4 regions of the Klebsiella grimontii genome follow, and region 1 is predicted to be linked to each of the others. Evidence: riboswitches for the same ligand, from Rfam matches in the RefSeq annotation. Region 1 holds a riboswitch; each other region holds the start of a gene.
The links. A riboswitch is a leader RNA that binds a small molecule or an ion and turns the genes downstream of it on or off. The one in region 1 is predicted to bind thiamine pyrophosphate.
Positions count from the first base shown of each region.

Region 2: another riboswitch for thiamine pyrophosphate. It lies ahead of ACE3MN_RS13385 (TenA family protein); the one in region 1 lies ahead of thiC (phosphomethylpyrimidine synthase ThiC).
Region 3: another riboswitch for thiamine pyrophosphate. It lies ahead of thiB (thiamine ABC transporter substrate binding subunit); the one in region 1 lies ahead of thiC (phosphomethylpyrimidine synthase ThiC).
Region 4: another riboswitch for thiamine pyrophosphate. It lies ahead of thiM (hydroxyethylthiazole kinase); the one in region 1 lies ahead of thiC (phosphomethylpyrimidine synthase ThiC).

Region 1 is NZ_CP169721.1:5,395,339-5,400,072, forward strand. It holds gene hemE (uroporphyrinogen decarboxylase) at 1-599, opposite strand, end outside; gene nudC (NAD(+) diphosphatase) at 640-1,413, opposite strand; gene ACE3MN_RS25275 (Rsd/AlgQ family anti-sigma factor) at 1,509-2,006, shown strand; TPP riboswitch at 2,061-2,174, shown strand; gene thiC (phosphomethylpyrimidine synthase ThiC) at 2,260-4,155, shown strand; gene thiE (thiamine phosphate synthase) at 4,155-4,734, shown strand, end outside.
Region 2 is NZ_CP169721.1:2,830,044-2,834,777, forward strand. It holds gene ACE3MN_RS13375 (sugar phosphate isomerase/epimerase) at 56-982, shown strand; gene ACE3MN_RS13380 (Gfo/Idh/MocA family protein) at 997-2,169, shown strand; TPP riboswitch at 2,323-2,424, shown strand; gene ACE3MN_RS13385 (TenA family protein) at 2,494-3,189, shown strand; gene ACE3MN_RS13390 (ABC transporter ATP-binding protein) at 3,186-3,914, shown strand; gene ACE3MN_RS13395 (ABC transporter permease) at 3,911-4,651, shown strand; gene ACE3MN_RS13400 (ABC transporter substrate-binding protein) at 4,676-4,734, shown strand, end outside.
Region 3 is NZ_CP169721.1:4,784,492-4,789,225, forward strand. It holds gene ACE3MN_RS22430 (sugar efflux transporter) at 1-1,044, opposite strand, end outside; gene sgrT (glucose uptake inhibitor SgrT) at 1,276-1,428, opposite strand; gene sgrR (HTH-type transcriptional regulator SgrR) at 1,516-3,171, shown strand; TPP riboswitch at 3,209-3,302, shown strand; gene thiB (thiamine ABC transporter substrate binding subunit) at 3,334-4,317, shown strand; gene thiP (thiamine/thiamine pyrophosphate ABC transporter permease ThiP) at 4,293-4,734, shown strand, end outside.
Region 4 is NZ_CP169721.1:1,795,959-1,800,692, reverse strand. It holds gene fbaB (class I fructose-bisphosphate aldolase) at 1-1,007, opposite strand, end outside; gene thiD (bifunctional hydroxymethylpyrimidine kinase/phosphomethylpyrimidine kinase) at 1,156-1,956, opposite strand; gene thiM (hydroxyethylthiazole kinase) at 1,953-2,726, opposite strand; TPP riboswitch at 2,761-2,857, opposite strand; gene ACE3MN_RS08560 (alkyl/aryl-sulfatase) at 3,090-4,734, shown strand, end outside.

The DNA of each region.
Region 1 (4,734 bases):
CCCGCTTTGATTTGCGCATTCAGATACAACGTGACGCTTTTCGCCAGCTTATCGAGCAGCGCATGCAGGGCCTGCGGTTCGGCGTACATCATCTTTTTGATCACCGTAAACGCTTTGCTGCTGCCGCCTTCAACCATATAGGTCGCCAGCGTCCACGGGCTGCCGGAAAAGCCAATCAGCGGCACTTCCCCCTTCAGCTCACGGCGAATCGTGCGCACGGCGTTCATCACGTAGCCAAGTTCATCTTCCGGGTCGGGAACCGGTAATTTATCGACATCCGCTTTACAGGTGACGGGCGAGGTAAAACGCGGCCCTTCCCCGGCTTCGAAATAGAGCCCCAGCCCCATGGCATCCGGGATAGTGAGAATGTCCGAGAAGAGGATAGCCGCATCCAGCTTATAGCGACGCAGCGGCTGCAGCGTGACCTCGCAGGCCAGCTCGGCGTTTTTACACAGCGACATAAAATCGCCCGCTTCGGCGCGGGTGGCTTTATATTCCGGTAAATAGCGGCCCGCCTGACGCATCATCCACACCGGGGTGACATCAACCGGCTGGCGTAGCAGCGCGCGCAGGTAACGATCGTTCTTCAGTTCGGTCATTTTTACATTCCTTTAGCGTTGATGCGCCAAGTGTAACATGTCACTCATACTCTGCCCGACACATCGCCACGGTATCTTCAATCAGGCGGCGCGCCACGGTGCCCGGCGGCGGCAAAAGCGGCAAATCGTCATAGCGATACCACCCCGCCTCCAGCAGCTCTTTCTTGTCGATGACAATCTCGCCGCTATCGTACTCGGCCATAAACGCAGTCATCAGCGATTGCGGGAACGGCCAGGGCTGAGAGGTCACGTAGCGCAGATTTTTCACTTTAATGCCGCTCTCTTCCATCACCTCGCGGGCAACGGTCTGCTCCAGGGTCTCACCCACTTCGACAAACCCGGCCAGCACCGTGTGCACGCCGTTGCGATGGCGGGTATGCTGCGCCAGCAGAATAGCGTCATCCCGGCGGATGGCGACGATGATGCAGGGGGCGATTTGTGGGTAATAACGTTCGCGGCAGTGGCTGCACAGCATCGCCCATTCGGTTTTGCTGGGATGCATCGGATGGCCGCAGTAGCCGCAGAATTTGTGCGAGCGGTAGAACTCCGCCAGTTGGATCCCGCGTCCCGCCAGTTGAAAAAGGCCAGCATCCTGATCGAGCACCTGACGCAGCGATCCCATCTCATGCCGGCGATCCTGGCGTACCAGCCACACCGGCTCGCCCTGCCATTCTCCGATTCGCAGCGCGGGCTGGCCAGCAAGATTAAAATTTACCGCTTCGCCATAGGGTAATTCCCCGTCGGGCAACCATAATTTCTGTTCGTGGCTGACGATCCACCAGCCGCGATCTAATTTTTCAATAATACGATCCATATCTATTGCACTACCTTTATTTTACTGGCACTTTTAACATTAAATTTACATTTTGGTGAGCAACGTATTTCTCTTAAATCCTTGCGGAGTCAACCATGTTAAACCAGCTGGAAAACCTGACGGAACGTGTTGGAGGCAGCAATAAACTGGTCGATCGCTGGCTACAAGTACGTAAGCATTTGCTTGTGGCTTACTACAACCTGGTTGGCCTGAAGCCTGGCAAAGAATCCTTTATGCGGCTTAATGAGAAAGCGCTGGACGATTTTTGTCAAAGCCTGGTGGACTACCTCTCCTCCGGCCATTTTAATATTTATGAACGCTTTATCGGCGAATTGGAAGGCGATACGCCACTTTTAGCCGCCACGAAGATTTATCCACAGCTGCAGGCTAATACCCAGCAGATCATGGATTACTACGACTCCTGCCTCGAAAACGCCATCGATCACGATAACTACCTCGAGTTCCAGCAGGCGCTGTCGGATATCGGCGAAGCGCTGGAAGCGCGCTTTGCGCTGGAAGATAGCCTGATCGCCCTCGCCGTCGCCCACAGTCAAAAAGATAACGTCAGCGACAATATCGCGCCGACCGCTTGAGTTGTGAACCATTAACGCGTAGTTTACATACATTCCCCCTCGCTGAGAGGGGATGTCATCTTGTCGGAGTGCCCATTTTCCACACTGGAAAAGGCTGAGACCGTTTATTCGGGATCCGCGGAACCTGATCAGGCTAATACCTGCGAAGGGAACAAGAGTAAACTGCGTTTAGCGTCAGCCTCTTCAGGGCCGATCGCATCTGTTACTCCATCCGTCGTCTGGCAAGCCATATCCTGTTTAACTGGAATGAGCTATGTCTACAACAAAACTCACGCGTCGAGAGCAACGCGAACACGCCCAGCGCTTTATCGACACGCTGGAAGGTACCGCATTTCCCAATTCGCAGCGCATCTATATCCACGGTTCGCGGGAAGATATTCGCGTCCCGATGCGCGAAATCCAGCTTAGCCCGACCCTTATCGGCGGCAGCAAAGATAATCCGCAATACGAAGCGAATGAAGCGATTCCGGTCTATGACACCTCCGGCCCCTACGGCGATCCGCACATCGCGATTAACGTTGAGCAGGGTCTGAAAAAACTGCGTCAGCCATGGATTGATGCGCGTCGCGATTGTGAAGAACTCAACGACCGCAGTTCGGCGTATACCAAACAGCGGCTGGCGGATGATGGCCTCAACGAGCTGCGCTTTACCGGCCTGCTCACCCCCAGGCGCGCCATGGTCGGGAAATGCGTGACTCAGCTGCACTACGCCCGGCAGGGGATTGTCACCCCGGAGATGGAGTTCATCGCCATTCGCGAAAATATGGGCCGCGAGCGTATTCGTGGCGAAGTGTTGCGCCGGCAGCATCCGGGCGTTGGGTTTGGCGCGCGGCTGCCGGAGAATATCACCCCGGAGTTTGTGCGCGCTGAAGTCGCCGCCGGGCGCGCGATTATCCCGGCCAATATAAATCATCCAGAATCCGAGCCGATGATTATTGGCCGCAACTTCCTCGTGAAGGTTAACGCCAATATCGGCAACTCGGCGGTCACCTCGTCGATAGAAGAAGAGGTCGAGAAGCTGGTGTGGGCGACGCGCTGGGGAGCGGATACGGTGATGGACCTTTCCACCGGCCGCTATATTCACGAGACCCGCGAGTGGATCCTGCGTAATAGCCCGGTACCGATCGGTACGGTGCCGATCTACCAGGCGCTGGAGAAGGTCAACGGGATTGCCGAAGATCTTACCTGGGAAGCTTTCCGCGATACGCTGCTCGAGCAGGCTGAGCAAGGGGTGGACTACTTTACCATCCACGCGGGCGTGCTGCTGCGCTACGTGCCGATGACCGCCAGGCGCCTGACCGGCATCGTCTCCCGCGGCGGCTCAATCATGGCGAAATGGTGCTTATCCCATCATCAAGAGAACTTTCTCTATCAGCATTTCCACGAAATTTGCGAAATCTGCGCCGCCTATGACGTCTCGCTGTCATTGGGCGATGGCCTGCGTCCCGGCTCGATTCAGGATGCCAACGACGAAGCGCAGTTCGCCGAGCTGCACACCCTGGGCGAACTGACCAAAATCGCCTGGGAGTATGACGTGCAGGTAATGATCGAAGGCCCGGGCCATGTGCCGATGCAGATGATTCAGCGCAATATGACCGAAGAGCTGGAGCACTGCCACGAAGCGCCTTTCTACACCTTAGGGCCGCTCACCACCGATATCGCACCGGGCTACGACCACTTCACTTCGGGTATCGGCGCCGCCATGATCGGCTGGTTCGGCTGCGCGATGCTCTGCTACGTGACGCCAAAAGAGCACCTCGGCCTGCCGAATAAAGAAGACGTTAAGCAGGGACTGATTACTTACAAAATCGCCGCCCACGCCGCCGACCTCGCCAAAGGCCATCCCGGCGCGCAGATCCGCGATAACGCCATGTCGAAAGCACGCTTCGAGTTCCGCTGGGAAGACCAGTTCAACCTGGCGCTCGACCCGTTCACCGCTCGCGCTTACCACGACGAAACCCTGCCGCAGGAGTCCGGCAAAGTCGCCCACTTCTGCTCCATGTGCGGTCCCAAATTTTGTTCAATGAAGATAAGCCAGGAAGTTCGCGACTATGCCGCCGCACAGACCATCGAAGTGGGGATGGCCGATATGTCGGATACCTTTCGCGCCCGCGGCGGCGAGATCTACCTGAAAAAGGAGGAAGCCTGATGTATCAACCCGATTTTCCCGCAGTTCCTTTCCGCCTGGGGCTTTATCCGGTCGTCGATAGCGTTGCGTGGATCGAACGCTTGCTGGACGCGGGCGTTCGCACTATCCAGCTGCGCATCAAGGATAAACGCGATAGCGAAGTCGAAGACGATGTGGTCGCCGCGATCGCGCTGGGGCGCAAATATGATGCGCGGCTGTTTATTAATGATTACTGGCGCCTGGCCATCAAACATCAGGCTTACGGCGTGCATTTAGGCCAGGAGGATCTGGAAACCACCGATCTCAGCGCCATCCGCAACGCCGGGCTGCGCCTGGGGGTTTCCACGCATGACGATATGGAAATTGATATCGCGCTGGCGGCTCGTCCCTCTTACATCGCCCTCGGGCACGTTTTTCCAACGCAAACCAAGCAGATGCCCTCCGCCCCCCAGGGACTGGAGCAGCTCGCGCAGCATATTCAGCGTCTGGGCGATTATCCGACCGTGGCGATTGGCGGCATCAGCCTTGAACGCGCCCCGGCGGTACTGGCGACCGGCGTCGGCAGCGTTGCGGTGGTCAGCGCCATTACTCAGGCGGCCG
Region 2 (4,734 bases), 2.6 Mb from region 1:
GAAATTTTCATTCAATACTGGTCATGTTTTCTCCTCATCTGAAAAGGAAGCCATCATGACCATACATATTGCCAACGCGCCGTGCAGCTGGGGCGTCGATGATCCCAAAAACCCTTACCTGCCGCCGTGGCCCAAGGTGCTGGAAGAAGCGGCGACGGCCGGTTATAAAAGCATTGAACTGGGCCCGTGGAGCTATCTGCCGACCCGGGCCGATGAACTTAGCGCCGCGCTGAATAAACAGGGGCTGTCGCTGGTTGCCGGAACGATCTTCGACGATCTGGTCAGCGAAGAGAACTTCGCGAATATTGTCGAACTGACGCATAACCTCTGCCGCAATCTGTCGCAGGTACCGGCCGCGGAAAAGACGCCGGGTAACCCCTTCCAGCCGCCTTATCTGGTCATTATTGATTTCGGCAATCCGCAGCGGGCGAAATATGCCGGACGCGGCGAGCTGGCCCCCCGTCTGTCACCCGCCGACTGGCAGCGGATGATCGACCACATTATCACTATCAGCAAACTGGCGTGGCAGGAGTACGGCGTGCGTCCGGTTATCCATCCTCACGCCGGCGGCTGCATCGAGTTTGCCGATGAAATCGACCTGCTGGCGACGCAGATTCCCCATGAGGTGGCCGGTTTGTGTCTCGACACTGGCCACCTCTACTATTCGTCGGGCATGGACCCCATCAGCTGGCTGGATCGCCATTTTGACCGCCTTGATTACCTGCATTTTAAAGATGTTGACCCGCAGGTGTTCGCTAGCGTGATTTCCCGCGGCATCGACTTCTTCTCGGCCTGTGCGGAGGGGGTGATGTGCCCGCTTGGCAGCGGCGCCATTGACTATCCGGCGGTGCGCGCCTTTCTCGACAAGCGCGGCTATCAGGGCTGGATCACCATTGAGCAAGAGCGCGATCCGCGCAACGTCGAGGGCAGCCTGCAGGCGGTCACGGAAAGCCTGCGCTACCTGCGATCCGTTGGGTTTTAATCGGGAGAAAACAGATGATTAACGGTATTAAACCTGTAGGCCGCTCCTTACACTGGGGCATGGTGGGCGGCGGCGGAAGCAGCCAGATTGGCTATATTCACCGCTCCGCGGCGCTGCGCGACGGATCGTTTACCCTGCTGGCCGGGGCTTTTGATATTGATGCAGAGCGCGGGCGCGAGTTTGGCCAGCAGCTGGGCGTGGACGTCGGGCGCTGTTACCCCGACTACGAAACCTTGTTTCGCGAAGAAGCGGCGCGGGAAGACGGCATTGAAGCGGTTTCTATCGCCACGCCGAATAACACCCACTACGCCATTTGTCGCGCGGCGCTTGAGGCCGGACTGCATGTGGTCTGCGAAAAACCGCTCTGTTTTACCGGCGAAGAGGCCGATACGCTGGTGGCCCTGAGCGAAAAACAGCGCAAAATCATCGGCGTCACCTACGGATACGCCGGGCATCAGTTGATTCTGCAGGCTCGGCAGATGATTGAACAGGGGCTGCTGGGCGAGATCCGCATCATCAATATGCAGTTCGCCCACGGTTTCCATAACCAGCCGGTAGAGCAGGATAACCCCAGCACCCGCTGGCGGGTGGACCCGAAATTTGTTGGTCCCAGCTACGTGCTAGGCGATCTGGCCACCCACCCGCTGTTCCTGGCGGAGACCATGGCGCCGAAGCTTAATATCACTCGCCTGATGTGCTCCCGCCAGAGTTTTGTCAAAAGCCGCGCACCGCTGGAGGATAACGCGCATGTGCTGATGGAGTACGACAACGGCGCCGTAGGGTCGATGTGGTGCTCGGCGGTCAACAGCGGCTCAATGCACGGACAGAAAGTCCGCATCGTCGGGGAGAAAGCTAGCCTGGAGTGGTGGGATGAACAGCCGAACCAGCTGCGCTACGAAATTCAGGGCGAGCCGGTGCGCATCCTCGAACGCGGTATGCCCTATCTTGACCCGCTGGCCCTGCAGGACGACCGGATTGGCGGCGGCCATCCCGAAGGGCTGTTTGAGGCCTGGTCGAATCTGTATCGCCGCTTTGCCATTGCCATGGATGCAACCGACCGTCGCGATTCGGCCTTGCTGGAAAACTTCTGGTATCCGGATGCCAAAGCCGGGGCGCTCGGCGTGCATTGGGTAGAGAGCTGCGTACGTTCAGCAGACAACGGGGCCAGTTGGGTAGCGTTTCACTGATCCTCTGATAATACGCGCCCGGTAAGGCGTCAGCCGCCACCGGGCGCAAACGATGCGCAATAGCCATTTCTTGAGATATTTAAAAGTGACAACGTCACCTATCCCCGGCAAATTCACAGCATTGTAATCAAAAAGGGAATGTCGTATAACAGGGGCCAAACCGAGGGGTGTCCCGTGAGGGCTGAGATGGCGTAAGCCGAACCCTTTGAACCTGATCTGGGTCATGCCAGCGAAGGGACGGGTCGGCATTTCCGCCAGTTTTGCGCCATTGCCTGTTCACACTTCATTCAGCACGCCCGGATCTCCCTTGTTTCAGGAGGTCCTGTGATTCTTCCCGCGTTTACCCAGGGTATTTATGGCCGCCTGCGTCAGCAGGCCGGCGCCGACTGGCAGCACTACGTCGCCCACCCCTTCCTGCGCCAGCTCGCCGATGGCACCCTGCCCGAATCCGCCTTCCGCCGCTATCTGACGCAGGATTACCTGTTTCTGATCCATTTCGCCCGCAGCTACGCGCTGCTGGTCAGCAAGCTGCGTACCCTGGCGGAAATGCGCGTCGCCGCCGCGTCGATGAACGCCATTATTGACGAGCTGCCGCTGCACGTCGGCTACTGCAGGGAATGGGGACTGGATGAAGCGACGATGGCCGCCGATGCGGAAGCCGTGGAAACCGTTAACTATACCCGCTACGTGCTGGACATCGGCCACTCCGGCGACGCCCTGGATCTGCTGGCGGCGTTGATGCCCTGCGTTGCCGGCTACGCGGAAATCGGCCTCGGCCTGCTGCACGATCCGGCGACCCGGCTGACCGCCAATCCTTATGCCTCCTGGATCCGCAACTACGGCGATGAGGGTTACCTGAACGGCGTCAATAACGCCATCGGTCTGCTGGAAACCCTCTGGCAGCAGCGCGGCGGCGAGGCGCGTTTCGCCGAACTCAGCGCTATTTTCACCACCGCAACGCGTCTGGAGGCTAACTTCTGGCAGATGGGCCTCAACGCCGTCGCGGAGCGCCCGGCGTGACGGCGCCCGGTATCCAGGTGCGCGGTCTGAGCCTGCGCTTTGGCGCGCGGCGGATATTCGACAATCTGACGTTCGCTATCCCCGGCGGCCAGTGGGTTTCGCTGCTGGGTGCCAGCGGCGCTGGAAAGACCAGCCTGTTGCGCATTATCGCCGGGCTGGCAAAAGCTACCGCCGGTGACGTTCGCGCCAGCGACGGGCAGCCAATAGATAAACGGCTGGCGTGGATGGGACAAAAAGATCTGCTTTATCCATGGTTAAGCGTGCGCGACAACGTCTCGCTTGGCGCGCGTCTGCGCGGAGAGCGCGTAGACCATCGGCGGGTTGCCGCGCTGTTACAGCAGGTTGGTCTTGAACACTGCGCCGGCGACCGCCCGGCCGCCCTCTCAGGCGGCATGCGCCAGCGTGCGGCGCTGGCGCGCACGCTCTATGAAGACCGCCCCATTGTGCTGATGGACGAACCTTTTTCCGCGCTCGATACCCTGACCCGGACGCGCATTCAGACCCTGGCCGCGGAACTCCTGGTGAACCGCACCGTCGTGCTGATTACCCACGACCCGATGGAAGCCTGCCGCCTGAGCCATCGTCTGCTGGTCCTTTCCCCCGCTCCCGGCGGGATTGACGACGCGCATCGCCTGTCCGGCATGCCGCCGCGCGCGCCGGACGATCCGGAGCTGTTGGCCAGCCAGGCGGAGCTGCTGCAACAGCTGATAAGGGCTAACGGATGAGCGCAAAACTGTTTCGCGCCGCCGTGGTGTTCTGCGGCCTGCTGCTGCTCTGGTGGCTGGCGAGCCGCAGCGGCATTCCCGCCTTTCTGCTGCCTTCACCCTCGGCGGTGGCAAGCGCTCTGTGGGTCAACCGCTCGTACCTCGGCGAACACACGCTGATCACGTTGAGCGAGATCCTCAGCGGCCTCGTGCTTGGCGCCCTACTCGGCGTGACGCTGGCGCTGTGCATGATTGTCTCGCCGCGCCTTCAGCGCTGGCTGATGCCGCTGGTGCTGACCAGCCAGGCGATCCCGGTCTTTGCCCTCGCCCCGCTGCTGGTGCTGTGGTTCGGTTTTGGCATGGGCGCCAAGGTGATGATGGCGGTGCTGGTGATTTTCTTTCCCGTCTCCTCGGCGTTTTTTGACGGCCTGCGCCGGGTTAACCGCGACTATCTCGATCTGGCGCGCACCATGGGGGCCTCTTTTGGCGCACAGCTGCGCCACGTTCGCATGATGGCCGCCCTTCCGGCCCTTGGTTCCGGCCTGCGGATGGCCGCCGCCGTTGCCCCCATCGGGGCGATTATCGGCGAATGGGTCGGTTCAGCCGAAGGCCTGGGCTACGTGATGCTTAACGCCAACGCCCGCCTGCAAACCGATATCTGCTTCGCGGCCCTGTTTATTTTGGTGGTGCTGACCGTCCTGCTCTGGCTGGCGGTGGATGCTTTTTTACACCGGCTGATCGACTGGACGCCGGAATAACGATTTTAAACAGAAGGAATAACCATGCGTAAACATCTTTATAGCGGAATGGCCCTTGGCGTGCTGTTCAGCGGTCAGGCGCT
Region 3 (4,734 bases), 610 kb from region 1:
GTTGGTAAACAGCGTCGTCGCGGCCCCCGCCCTTCCGGGCATCAGATCCTGAAACCACAGCATGCCAATCCCGGCCACAATGCCGATAAAGACGGCATTAAATAGCTGTAAAATCAGCAGCGCAACCCGGTCGTGAAACAGAATCAGGCCGATATAAAACAGCACGCCCGCCGCAACCGCCGTCACCATCATATTGCGCTTGCCCCAGCGCTTGACGTAGTAGCCCGCCAGAATCATCGCCGGGATCTCCAGCCCGGCAGCGGTGCCCATCAGGATCCCAGCAAGGCTGTCCGGCAGGCCAAGATCGCTGCTGATCCACAGAGGCATATCAATGATATACATGGTATTGCAGGTCCACATCAGCGTGGAGGCGATAAACAGCATCCGCACGTTTTTATCGTGCCACCCTCCGGCCTGCACCAGCACTTCGGCCCCTTCCGAGGGTTGTTCAACGCGGGCGACCGACGGTAGCTTAAAAGCGATCAGCGCCAGGCTAATGACAAAGATCCCGGCGGCAATGGAGAACATGGTGGTGAAGCCATAATTCAGCGCCAGCATAAAAGCCAGCGGTGGGCCAATGACCCACGCTAGCGAGAGCTGCGCACGCATTATCGAACTGAACATCACCACTTCGCGCGCCGAGCTATCGGCATATTCCCGCGCCAGAGCGAAGAGCTGCGGCATCGCGGCATTCGCCACGGAGGCCAGCATAACCCCGCAGGTAATCAGCGTCAGATAGTGGCGATTGAACGCAAACAGCAGCGCGTTTCCCACCGCCATCAGGCAGCAAAACATAATCAGCCGTCGACGATCGCCTCGACTATCGGAGCGTTTAGCCAGCGCCAGGCTGACCAGAATCCCGGCAATGGCGTTAACGGTATAGAACAGCCCCACCCAGAAAGGCTGCGCACCGACTTCGCGGCTAAGAAATAAGCTGAGCGTCGGCGCCTGCAGCGCGCCTGCGATCCCCATCATGAAAGCGACAAGCATAAAAGCGGCGTAAACGCCGTTAAGCCGACGCCCCATCGTCATTAACCACAGCATGAAATATCCTTAAACACGCGAAGAAGAAAACGAAAAAAGCCAGCAGAAGTTTTCTGCTGGCGGGTGATTCTATACTCTATGGATTTCGAGTTGCGGGCAGGCGGCCAGAACGTAAGTCCCTGGGAACATAGATAACTATGTGACCCGGGCGAGCGGGCGCGGCCAATGCACCTGCAGCTTGAAAGACGACGAGTATAACACCAATACTCAGTCACACATGATGTCTGCAAGTCAATGTTCAGAGGTCTGCGACGTAACTCCCCACTGCATCAGTTCACCGAGAATTTCCTGCTGTCTTCCTGCCATCAGGCGGGCCAGCCAGGACGCATCCTGCGTCGCAGAAAAGTAGCATTGGTAGAACTGTTTTGCGGTTGACCTCATCATATCCACCTCCTCGCTTCATCGACGTGGATTATTGCCTTAATATAGGAAGTAATAAATTGCTGAGTTTTTATCAGGAGTTCCCCTTTTATGTCTTCCGGTCGTTTACAACAGCAGTTCATCCGCCTGTGGCAGTGCTGCGATGGCAAGTCGCAGGAGACAACGCTGAATGAACTGGCAGAGATGCTAAGCTGCTCGCGTCGTCATATGCGTACCTTACTCAACATGATGGAGGCGCGCGGCTGGCTGACCTGGGAGGCGGAGGCCGGACGCGGCAAGCGTTCCCGGCTCGCTTTTCTCTATACCGGTCTCGCGCTGCAGCAGCAGAGGGCGGAAGATCTGCTGGAGCAGGACAGAATCGATCAGCTGGTACAGCTGGTGGGCGATAAAGCCGCCGTCCGGCAAATGCTGGTTTCCCATTTAGGCCGCAGCTTTCGCCAGGGTCGGCATATCCTGCGCGTGCTCTACTACCGGCCGATGAAAAATTTGCTGCCCGGCAGCGCGCTGCGCCGCTCGGAAACCCATATCGCCCGGCAGATTTTTAGCGCTCTCACCCGGGTAAATGAGGAAAATGGGGAACTGGAGGCCGATATTGCTCACCATTGGCAGCAGATCACCCCGACCCACTGGCGCTTTTTCCTGCGTCCGGGGATTCATTTTCATCATGGTCGCGAACTGGAGATGGAGGATGTCATCACCTCCCTGCAGCGCAGCAACGCGCTGCCGCTGTTTTCTCATATCGAGCGTATCGACTCCCCTACCGCCTGGACTCTCGACATTCATCTCAGCCAACCCGACCGCTGGCTACCGTGGTTGTTAAGCCAGGTACCGGCCATGATCCTGCCGCACGAGTGGCAGTCGATGGACAATTTCTCCAGCATCCCCGTCGGCACAGGGCCCTACTCGGTGGTGCGCAATAACCAGAATCAGCTCAAAATTCACGCCTTTGACGACTATTTCGGCTACCGGGCGCTGATCGATGAAGTGAACGTCTGGGTCCTGCCGGAAATCAGCGAAGAGCCCAACGGCGGGTTAACGTTACAGGGCACCACACAAAGCGAGAAAGCGGTAGAAAGCCGTCTGGAAGAGGGTTGTTATTACCTGCTGTTCGACGCCCGCAGCCCGCTCGGCGCCAACGCGGCGGTACGCCAGTGGTTAAGCTATCTGTTCCAGCCCGCCAGCCTGCTCTACCACGCCGGCGAGCACTATCAGGGAAACTGGTTCCCGGCCTATGGTCTGCTGCCCCGCTGGCATCACGCGCGCAGCCACGCCTGCGAAAAACCGCCGGGCCTGGAAACGGTCAGGCTGACCTACTACCAGGACCATGTCGAGCATCGCGTGATCGGCGGGATCATGGCGACGCTGCTGGCCGAGCATCAGGTTAAGCTGGAGATTCAGGAACTGGAATACCAGGAGTGGCACCGCGGTGAAGCGGTCAGCGACGTGTGGCTTAACAGCGCCAACTTTACCTTGCCGATCGATTTTTCCCTGTTTGCCTGGCTGTATGAAGTCCCGCTAATTCGCAACTGTATTCCCATCGACTGGGAGGAAGACGCAAGCCGCTGGCGCGCGGGAGAGCTTAACCCCGCCACGTGGAGCCAGCAGCTGCTGGCCAATCAAACCGTGGTGCCGCTGATTCACCACTGGCTGATGATCCAGGGGCAGCGCAGTATGCGCGGCGTACGCATGAACACGCTCGGCTGGTTTGACTTTAAATCCGCGTGGTTCGCGCCGCCGGAACCGTAATGCTTTCAGTCCGCTGACAAAATCATTACACTAACTGCCGTTCTCAACGGGGTGCTGAATTATGGCTGAGAAAATACCCGTCGAACCTGATCCGGATAACGCCGGCGAAGGGATTTGAGGCCCACTCAAAATCCTTTGCCACCCCTTTTTCTGAGGTGCAAAGTGTTGAAAAAATTACTCCCGCTGCTGGCGCTGGTCGCCGCGCCCGTTTTTGCCAAACCGCTACTCACCGTTTATACCTACGACTCGTTCTCCGCCGACTGGGGCCCCGGCCCGGCGGTTAAAAAAGCCTTTGAAGCCGACTGCGGCTGCGAACTGAAGTTCGTGGCGCTGGAAGACGGCGTCTCGCTGCTCAATCGTCTGCGCATGGAAGGCAAAAACAGCAAAGCCGACGTGGTGCTTGGGCTGGATAACAACCTGCTGGAAGCCGCCTCGCAGAGCAAACTGTTCGCCAAAAGCGGCGTACCGGCCAGCGCGGTCAGCGTACCCGGCGGCTGGGACAACGACACCTTCGTCCCGTTCGATTACGGCTACTTCGCTTTTGTTTACGATAAAAACAAGCTGAAAAATCCGCCGAAAAGCCTGAAAGAGCTGGTTGAGGGCGAGCAAAAATGGCGGGTGATTTATGAAGATCCGCGTACCAGCACGCCGGGTCTGGGGCTGCTGCTGTGGATGCAAAAAGTGTACGGCGATAAAGCGCCGGAAGCCTGGCAGAAGCTGGCGGCGAAAACCGTCACCGTCACCAAAGGCTGGAGCGAAGCCTACGGCCTGTTCCTGAAAGGCGAGAGCGATTTGGTGCTGAGCTATACCACCTCCCCGGCCTACCATATTATTGAAGAGAAGAAAGATAACTACGCCGCGGCGAACTTCGCGGAAGGTCACTATTTACAGGTTGAAGTCGCCGCCCGCACCGCGGCCAGCAAGCAGCCGGAGCTGGCGGAAAAATTCCTCAAATTTATGGTCTCGCCGGGCTTCCAGAACGCGATCCCGACCGGCAACTGGATGTATCCGGTCACCCAGGTTGCGCTTCCGGCGGGCTTTGACGCGCTGATGAAACCGCAAACGACCCTCGAATTTACCCCGCAGCAGGTGGCCGCCGAACGCCAGAACTGGATCAGCGCATGGCAACGCGCCGTCAGCCGCTAGCTTTCGCCTGGCTCCTGCCGGGAGTCACGGCGGCCATCATTCTGGTCGTCGTGGCGCTGGCCGCCTTTCTGGCGCTGTGGTTCAGCGCGCCGGAAGCGGCCTGGGGCGTGCTGATCGGCGATAGCTATCTCTGGCACGTCGTACGCTTCTCTTTCTGGCAGGCCTTTCTTTCGGCGCTTTTTTCGGTGCTGCCGGCGATATTTCTCGCCCGCGCCCTCTATCGGCGTCGATTCCCCGGGCGAACGCTGCTGCTGCGCCTTTGCGCAATGACCTTAATTCTGCCGGTGCTGGTGGCGGTCTTCGGCATCCTCAGCGTCTACGGCCGTCAGGGCTGGCTGGCCGAATTATTTAACGCTTTCGGCTGGCAGTGGTCGTTCTCGCCCTACGGGCTGCAGGGGATCCTGCTGGCGCACGTAT
Region 4 (4,734 bases), 2.1 Mb from region 1:
TTGATCAGCTTCACGCCGTCGGCCATCGATTTTTTAAACGCCTTACGTCCCAGGATCAGCCCCATGCCGCCCGCGCGCTTATTGATAACCGCCGTGCGCACCGCGTCGGAGAGATCGGTTTCGCCACCCGCCGCGCCGCCGGAGTTAATCAGCCCGGCGCGGCCCATATAGCAGTTCGCCAGTTGGTAACGCACCAGATCGATCGGATTATCGCTGGTGAGCTTGCTGTAAACCCGGTCATCGGTATAGCCGAAGTTCACCGCTTTATAGCCGCCGTTATTTTCCGCCATTTTCTGCTTCACGATATCCGCGCCGATGGTCGCCGCCAGGTGGTTGGCCTGGCCGGTTAAGTCTGCGGAAACATGGTAGTCGACGCCATCTTTCTTAAACGCCGAATTACGCAGATAGGCCCACAGCACGGTCACCAGACCCAGTTCGTGCGCGCGTTCAAACGCAGCGGAGATTTCTTCGATTTGCCGACGAGACTGCTCGGAACCGAAATAGATCGTCGCCCCGACCGCTACGGCGCCCATATTGAATGCCTGCTCAACGCTGGCGTACAGCGTCTGATCGTATTCGGTCGGGTAGCTCAGCGTTTCGTTATGGTTCAGTTTGACCAGGAAGGGGATGCGGTGCGCATAGCGGCGCGACACCGAGGCCAGCACGCCATAGGTGGAGGCCACGCAGTTACAACCGGCCTCAATGGCCAGTTCGACGATATTTTTCGGATCAAAGTACAGCGGGTTGGCGGCAAAAGAGGCGCCAGCAGAATGCTCTACGCCCTGGTCGACCGGCAGGATCGACAGATACCCGGTTCCCGCCAGGCGGCCGGTGTTATACAGGGTTTGCATATTACGCAGCACCGCCGGCGGACGATTGTTATCCACCATCACCCGATCGACATAATCCGCCCCCGGTAAATAGAGCTGGTCGGCTGGAATCGTCATACAGCGGTGCTGTAAAAGCGTGTCGGCATCTTTGCCAAGCAACTGCGTAATATCAGTCATAGCTATCTCCCGTAAGTGCCGGTCGAAACCGGCATGCGTTTTCCCAACCCAATTATTTTGGGCAGGTTAAGCCTGGTACCGACTCAGCATATTTTCCAGCCGGGAGCCTATTTTTTCAGCATAGTCTGCTGACACGTTGTCTTGCCGGTTACCACCAGGCGTGGAAATGGTGGACCGGACCGATGCCGTGCCCCACTTCCAGCGAATCGGCCTGCGCCAGCGCCGCAGAGAGCCAGCCCTTGGCTTCCGCCACGGTTCGCCCCCAATCATCGTAACGCGGACGCAGCGCCGCCAGCGCCGCCGACAGCGTACAGCCGGTACCGTGGGTGTTTTTGGTCTGGACTCTCGGCGCGGTAAAGCGCTGCTCCCCGTCGCGGGTAAAGAGCCAGTCAGGGCTTTCCGCATCATCAAGATGGCCGCCCTTCATTAATACCGCTCCGCAGCCCATTCCCAGCAGCGCTCTGCCCTGCTCCAGCATCTCCTTTTCCGTTCGGGCATGTGGCGCATCCAGCAGCGCCGCCGCCTCCGGCAGATTCGGGGTGATCAGCGACACCTGCGGCAGCAGGCGCTGGCGCAGCGTCTCCACCGCCGAGGCTGAGAGCAGCGGATCGCCGCTTTTTGCCAGCATGACGGTATCCAGCACCACGTTGGTTATCCGGTAGCGCGCCAGCCGTTCCGCCACCGCCTCGACGATATCGGTTTCCGCCAGCATCCCGATTTTGGTGGTATCGATGCGCACATCGCTGAAGACCGAATCGAGCTGCGCGGCGACAAAATCAGGCTCTATACGGTACACCGACTGGACGCCGCGGGTGTTTTGCGCCACCAGCGCGGTGATGACCGAGCAGCCGTAAGCGCCCAGCGCCGAGAAGGTTTTGAGATCCGCCTGGATCCCCGCGCCGCCGCTCGGGTCGGTGCCGGCGATGGTTAACGCGTTAATTCGTTTCACAGGTCACCTCCCGCGTAGAGCGCATCGAGAAAGGCGGGAGTAAAGCTGCCGGGGCCGCCTTGCCGCGCCGCTTTTCCCCCCGCCAGCTTCATCAGACCGCAGGCCGCGGCCACGTTCTCCAGCCGATCGCCGGGCATCGCCGCAGCGGCGGCAACCACCGCCGATAGCGCGCAGCCGGTGCCGACTACCCGGGTCATTAGCGGATCGCCGCCGGTGACCGCGCGCGTGCGCTGGCCATCGGTGATGTAATCGACCTCGCCGGTGACCGCGACCACGGTATTCAACTGGCGGGCCAGCGCCTGCGCCGCGGGCAGCGCTGCGGCGGCGGTATCGGTGGTATCGACGCCGCGCCCGCCGCCGCTCATTCCGGCCAGGGCCATAATTTCCGAGGCATTACCGCGAACGGCGGCAGGCTGCAGCGCCAGCAGCTCCCGGCAAAATTCTGTCCGTAAGGTCAGCGCGCCGACCGCCACCGGGTCCAGCGCCCAGGGCTTGCCCGCCTGCGTTGCGCTATGCGCCGCCGCACGCATCGCCGCCGCGCGTTCGACGGTCAGCGTACCAACATTAATCAGCAGCGCATCGGCAATAGCGGCAAACTGGCTGGCTTCGTCCGGGTCGATAACCATCGCCGGGGATGCGCCAATCGCTAACAGGACGTTGGCGGTAAAGGTCTGCACCACGTCGTTCGTCATGCAGTGCACAAGAGGGGAATGACGGTGAAAAAGGTGCCGCAGATGGGCGATATGCGCGGGGTTCAGCAGGTCAGACATCGTTTGCTCCCGCCAGGCGATGAAGAAGCGACGACCCTGCGGTCTCTGACTTCCCTACGCTGGCATTATCCAGATCAGGTGGTACGGGTTTTTCTCAGCCTTCACAAAGAAGGGCACCCCGAGTCATTGAGAGATAAAAACGTTCTCAGCGGGCAGGTTACGGTAAGTCGCGGGACAACGCAAGCTGGCCTGGCGAGGTTAGAGGAGCGCACGCCGATCTGAATTTAACAATAAGCAATCAAATAATTAACAAAATAAACACTTTTTCAGATACGTGTTTATAGTTTAGAAGGCGTTACAGGATGTAACCCGGCGTCATATCGAAATTAACGAGTGAATCAGCGTAAACCCATGAGGATTCCGATGAAATTAACACCGATTATGAAAAGTCTGGCTCTGGCAGGAATCATTTCGACCCTCCCCATGACCAGTTGGGCGGAAACGTCTCCCAAAGCAGCCGCCGCGGCAACCAAACAGGCAAACGACGCGCTGTACAAACAGCTTCCCTTCTCCGATAACACCGACTTTACCAACGCGCATAAAGGCTTTATCGCCGCGCTCCCTACGGAGGTGATTAAAGGCGAACAGGGCAACGTTATCTGGAACCCGCAGCAGTACAACTTTGTTAAAGAGGGTGAAAAGGCGCCGGATACGGTCAACCCCAGCCTCTGGCGTCAATCCCAGTTGATCAATATTAGCGGCCTGTTTGAAGTGACCGAAGGCGTTTACCAGATCCGCAACCTCGATCTCTCCAACATGACCATTATCGAAGGCAAAGAAGGCATCACCGTTGTCGATCCGCTGGTATCGGCGGAGACCGCAAAGGTCGGAATGGATCTGTATTACAAAAATCGCGGCAATAAGCCGGTCGTTGCGGTGATCTACACCCACAGCCACGTCGATCATTACGGCGGCGTTCGCGGCGTGGTCGATGAAGCCGATGTGAAATCCGGTAAAGTCAAAATCTACGCGCCTTCCGGTTTTATGGAAGCCGCCGTTGCTGAAAACATTATGGCCGGGAACGTAATGAGCCGCCGCGCCAGCTATATGTACGGCAACCTGCTGAAACCGGATGCCACCGGCCAGGTTGGCGCAGGCCTCGGCACCACGACCTCCGCCGGCACCGTCACGTTGATTGCTCCCACCAATATCATCGAGAAAGATGGCCAGAAAGAGACCATCGACGGGCTGACCTACGATTTTATGCTGGCGCCGGGCTCAGAAGCACCGTCGGAAATGCTGTGGTATATCGAAGAGAAGAAGCTGATTGAATCCGCAGAAGACGTCACCCACACCCTGCATAACACCTACTCGCTGCGCGGGGCGAAAATTCGTGAACCGCTGCCGTGGTCGAAATATATCAACGCCGCCATCGTACGCTGGGGGGACAAGGCCGAAATCATTATGGCCCAGCACCACTGGCCGACCTGGGGCAATGAGAACGTGGTTAACCTGCTGAAGAGCCAGCGCGATCTGTATCGATACATCAATGACCAGACCCTGCGCATGGCCAACGAGGGCCTGACCCGCGATGAGATCGCCGCCAAATTCAAGCTGCCGGACAGCCTGGCCAACACTTGGGCCAACCGCGGCTACTACGGTTCCGTCAGCCATGACGTAAAAGCGACTTACGTCCTCTACCTCGGCTGGTTCGACGGCAACCCGGCTACGCTGGATGAACTGCCGCCGGAAGAAGCGGCGAAGAAATTCGTTGATTATATGGGCGGCGCCGACGCTATCCTCAAGAAAGCCAAAGAGGACTACAACCAGGGCAACTATCGCTGGGTAGCGCAGGTCGTGAGTAAAATTGTCTTCGCCGATCCTGGTAATCTGGAGGCGCGCAATCTGGAAGCCGATGCCCTGGAGCAGCTGGGCTATCAGGCGGAATCAGGACCGTGGCGTAATTTCTACCTGACCGGCGCTCAGGAGCTACGCAACGGCGTAGTGAAAGGCCCGACGCCGAACACCGCCAGCCCGGATACCGTACGGGCGATGACCCCGGAAATGT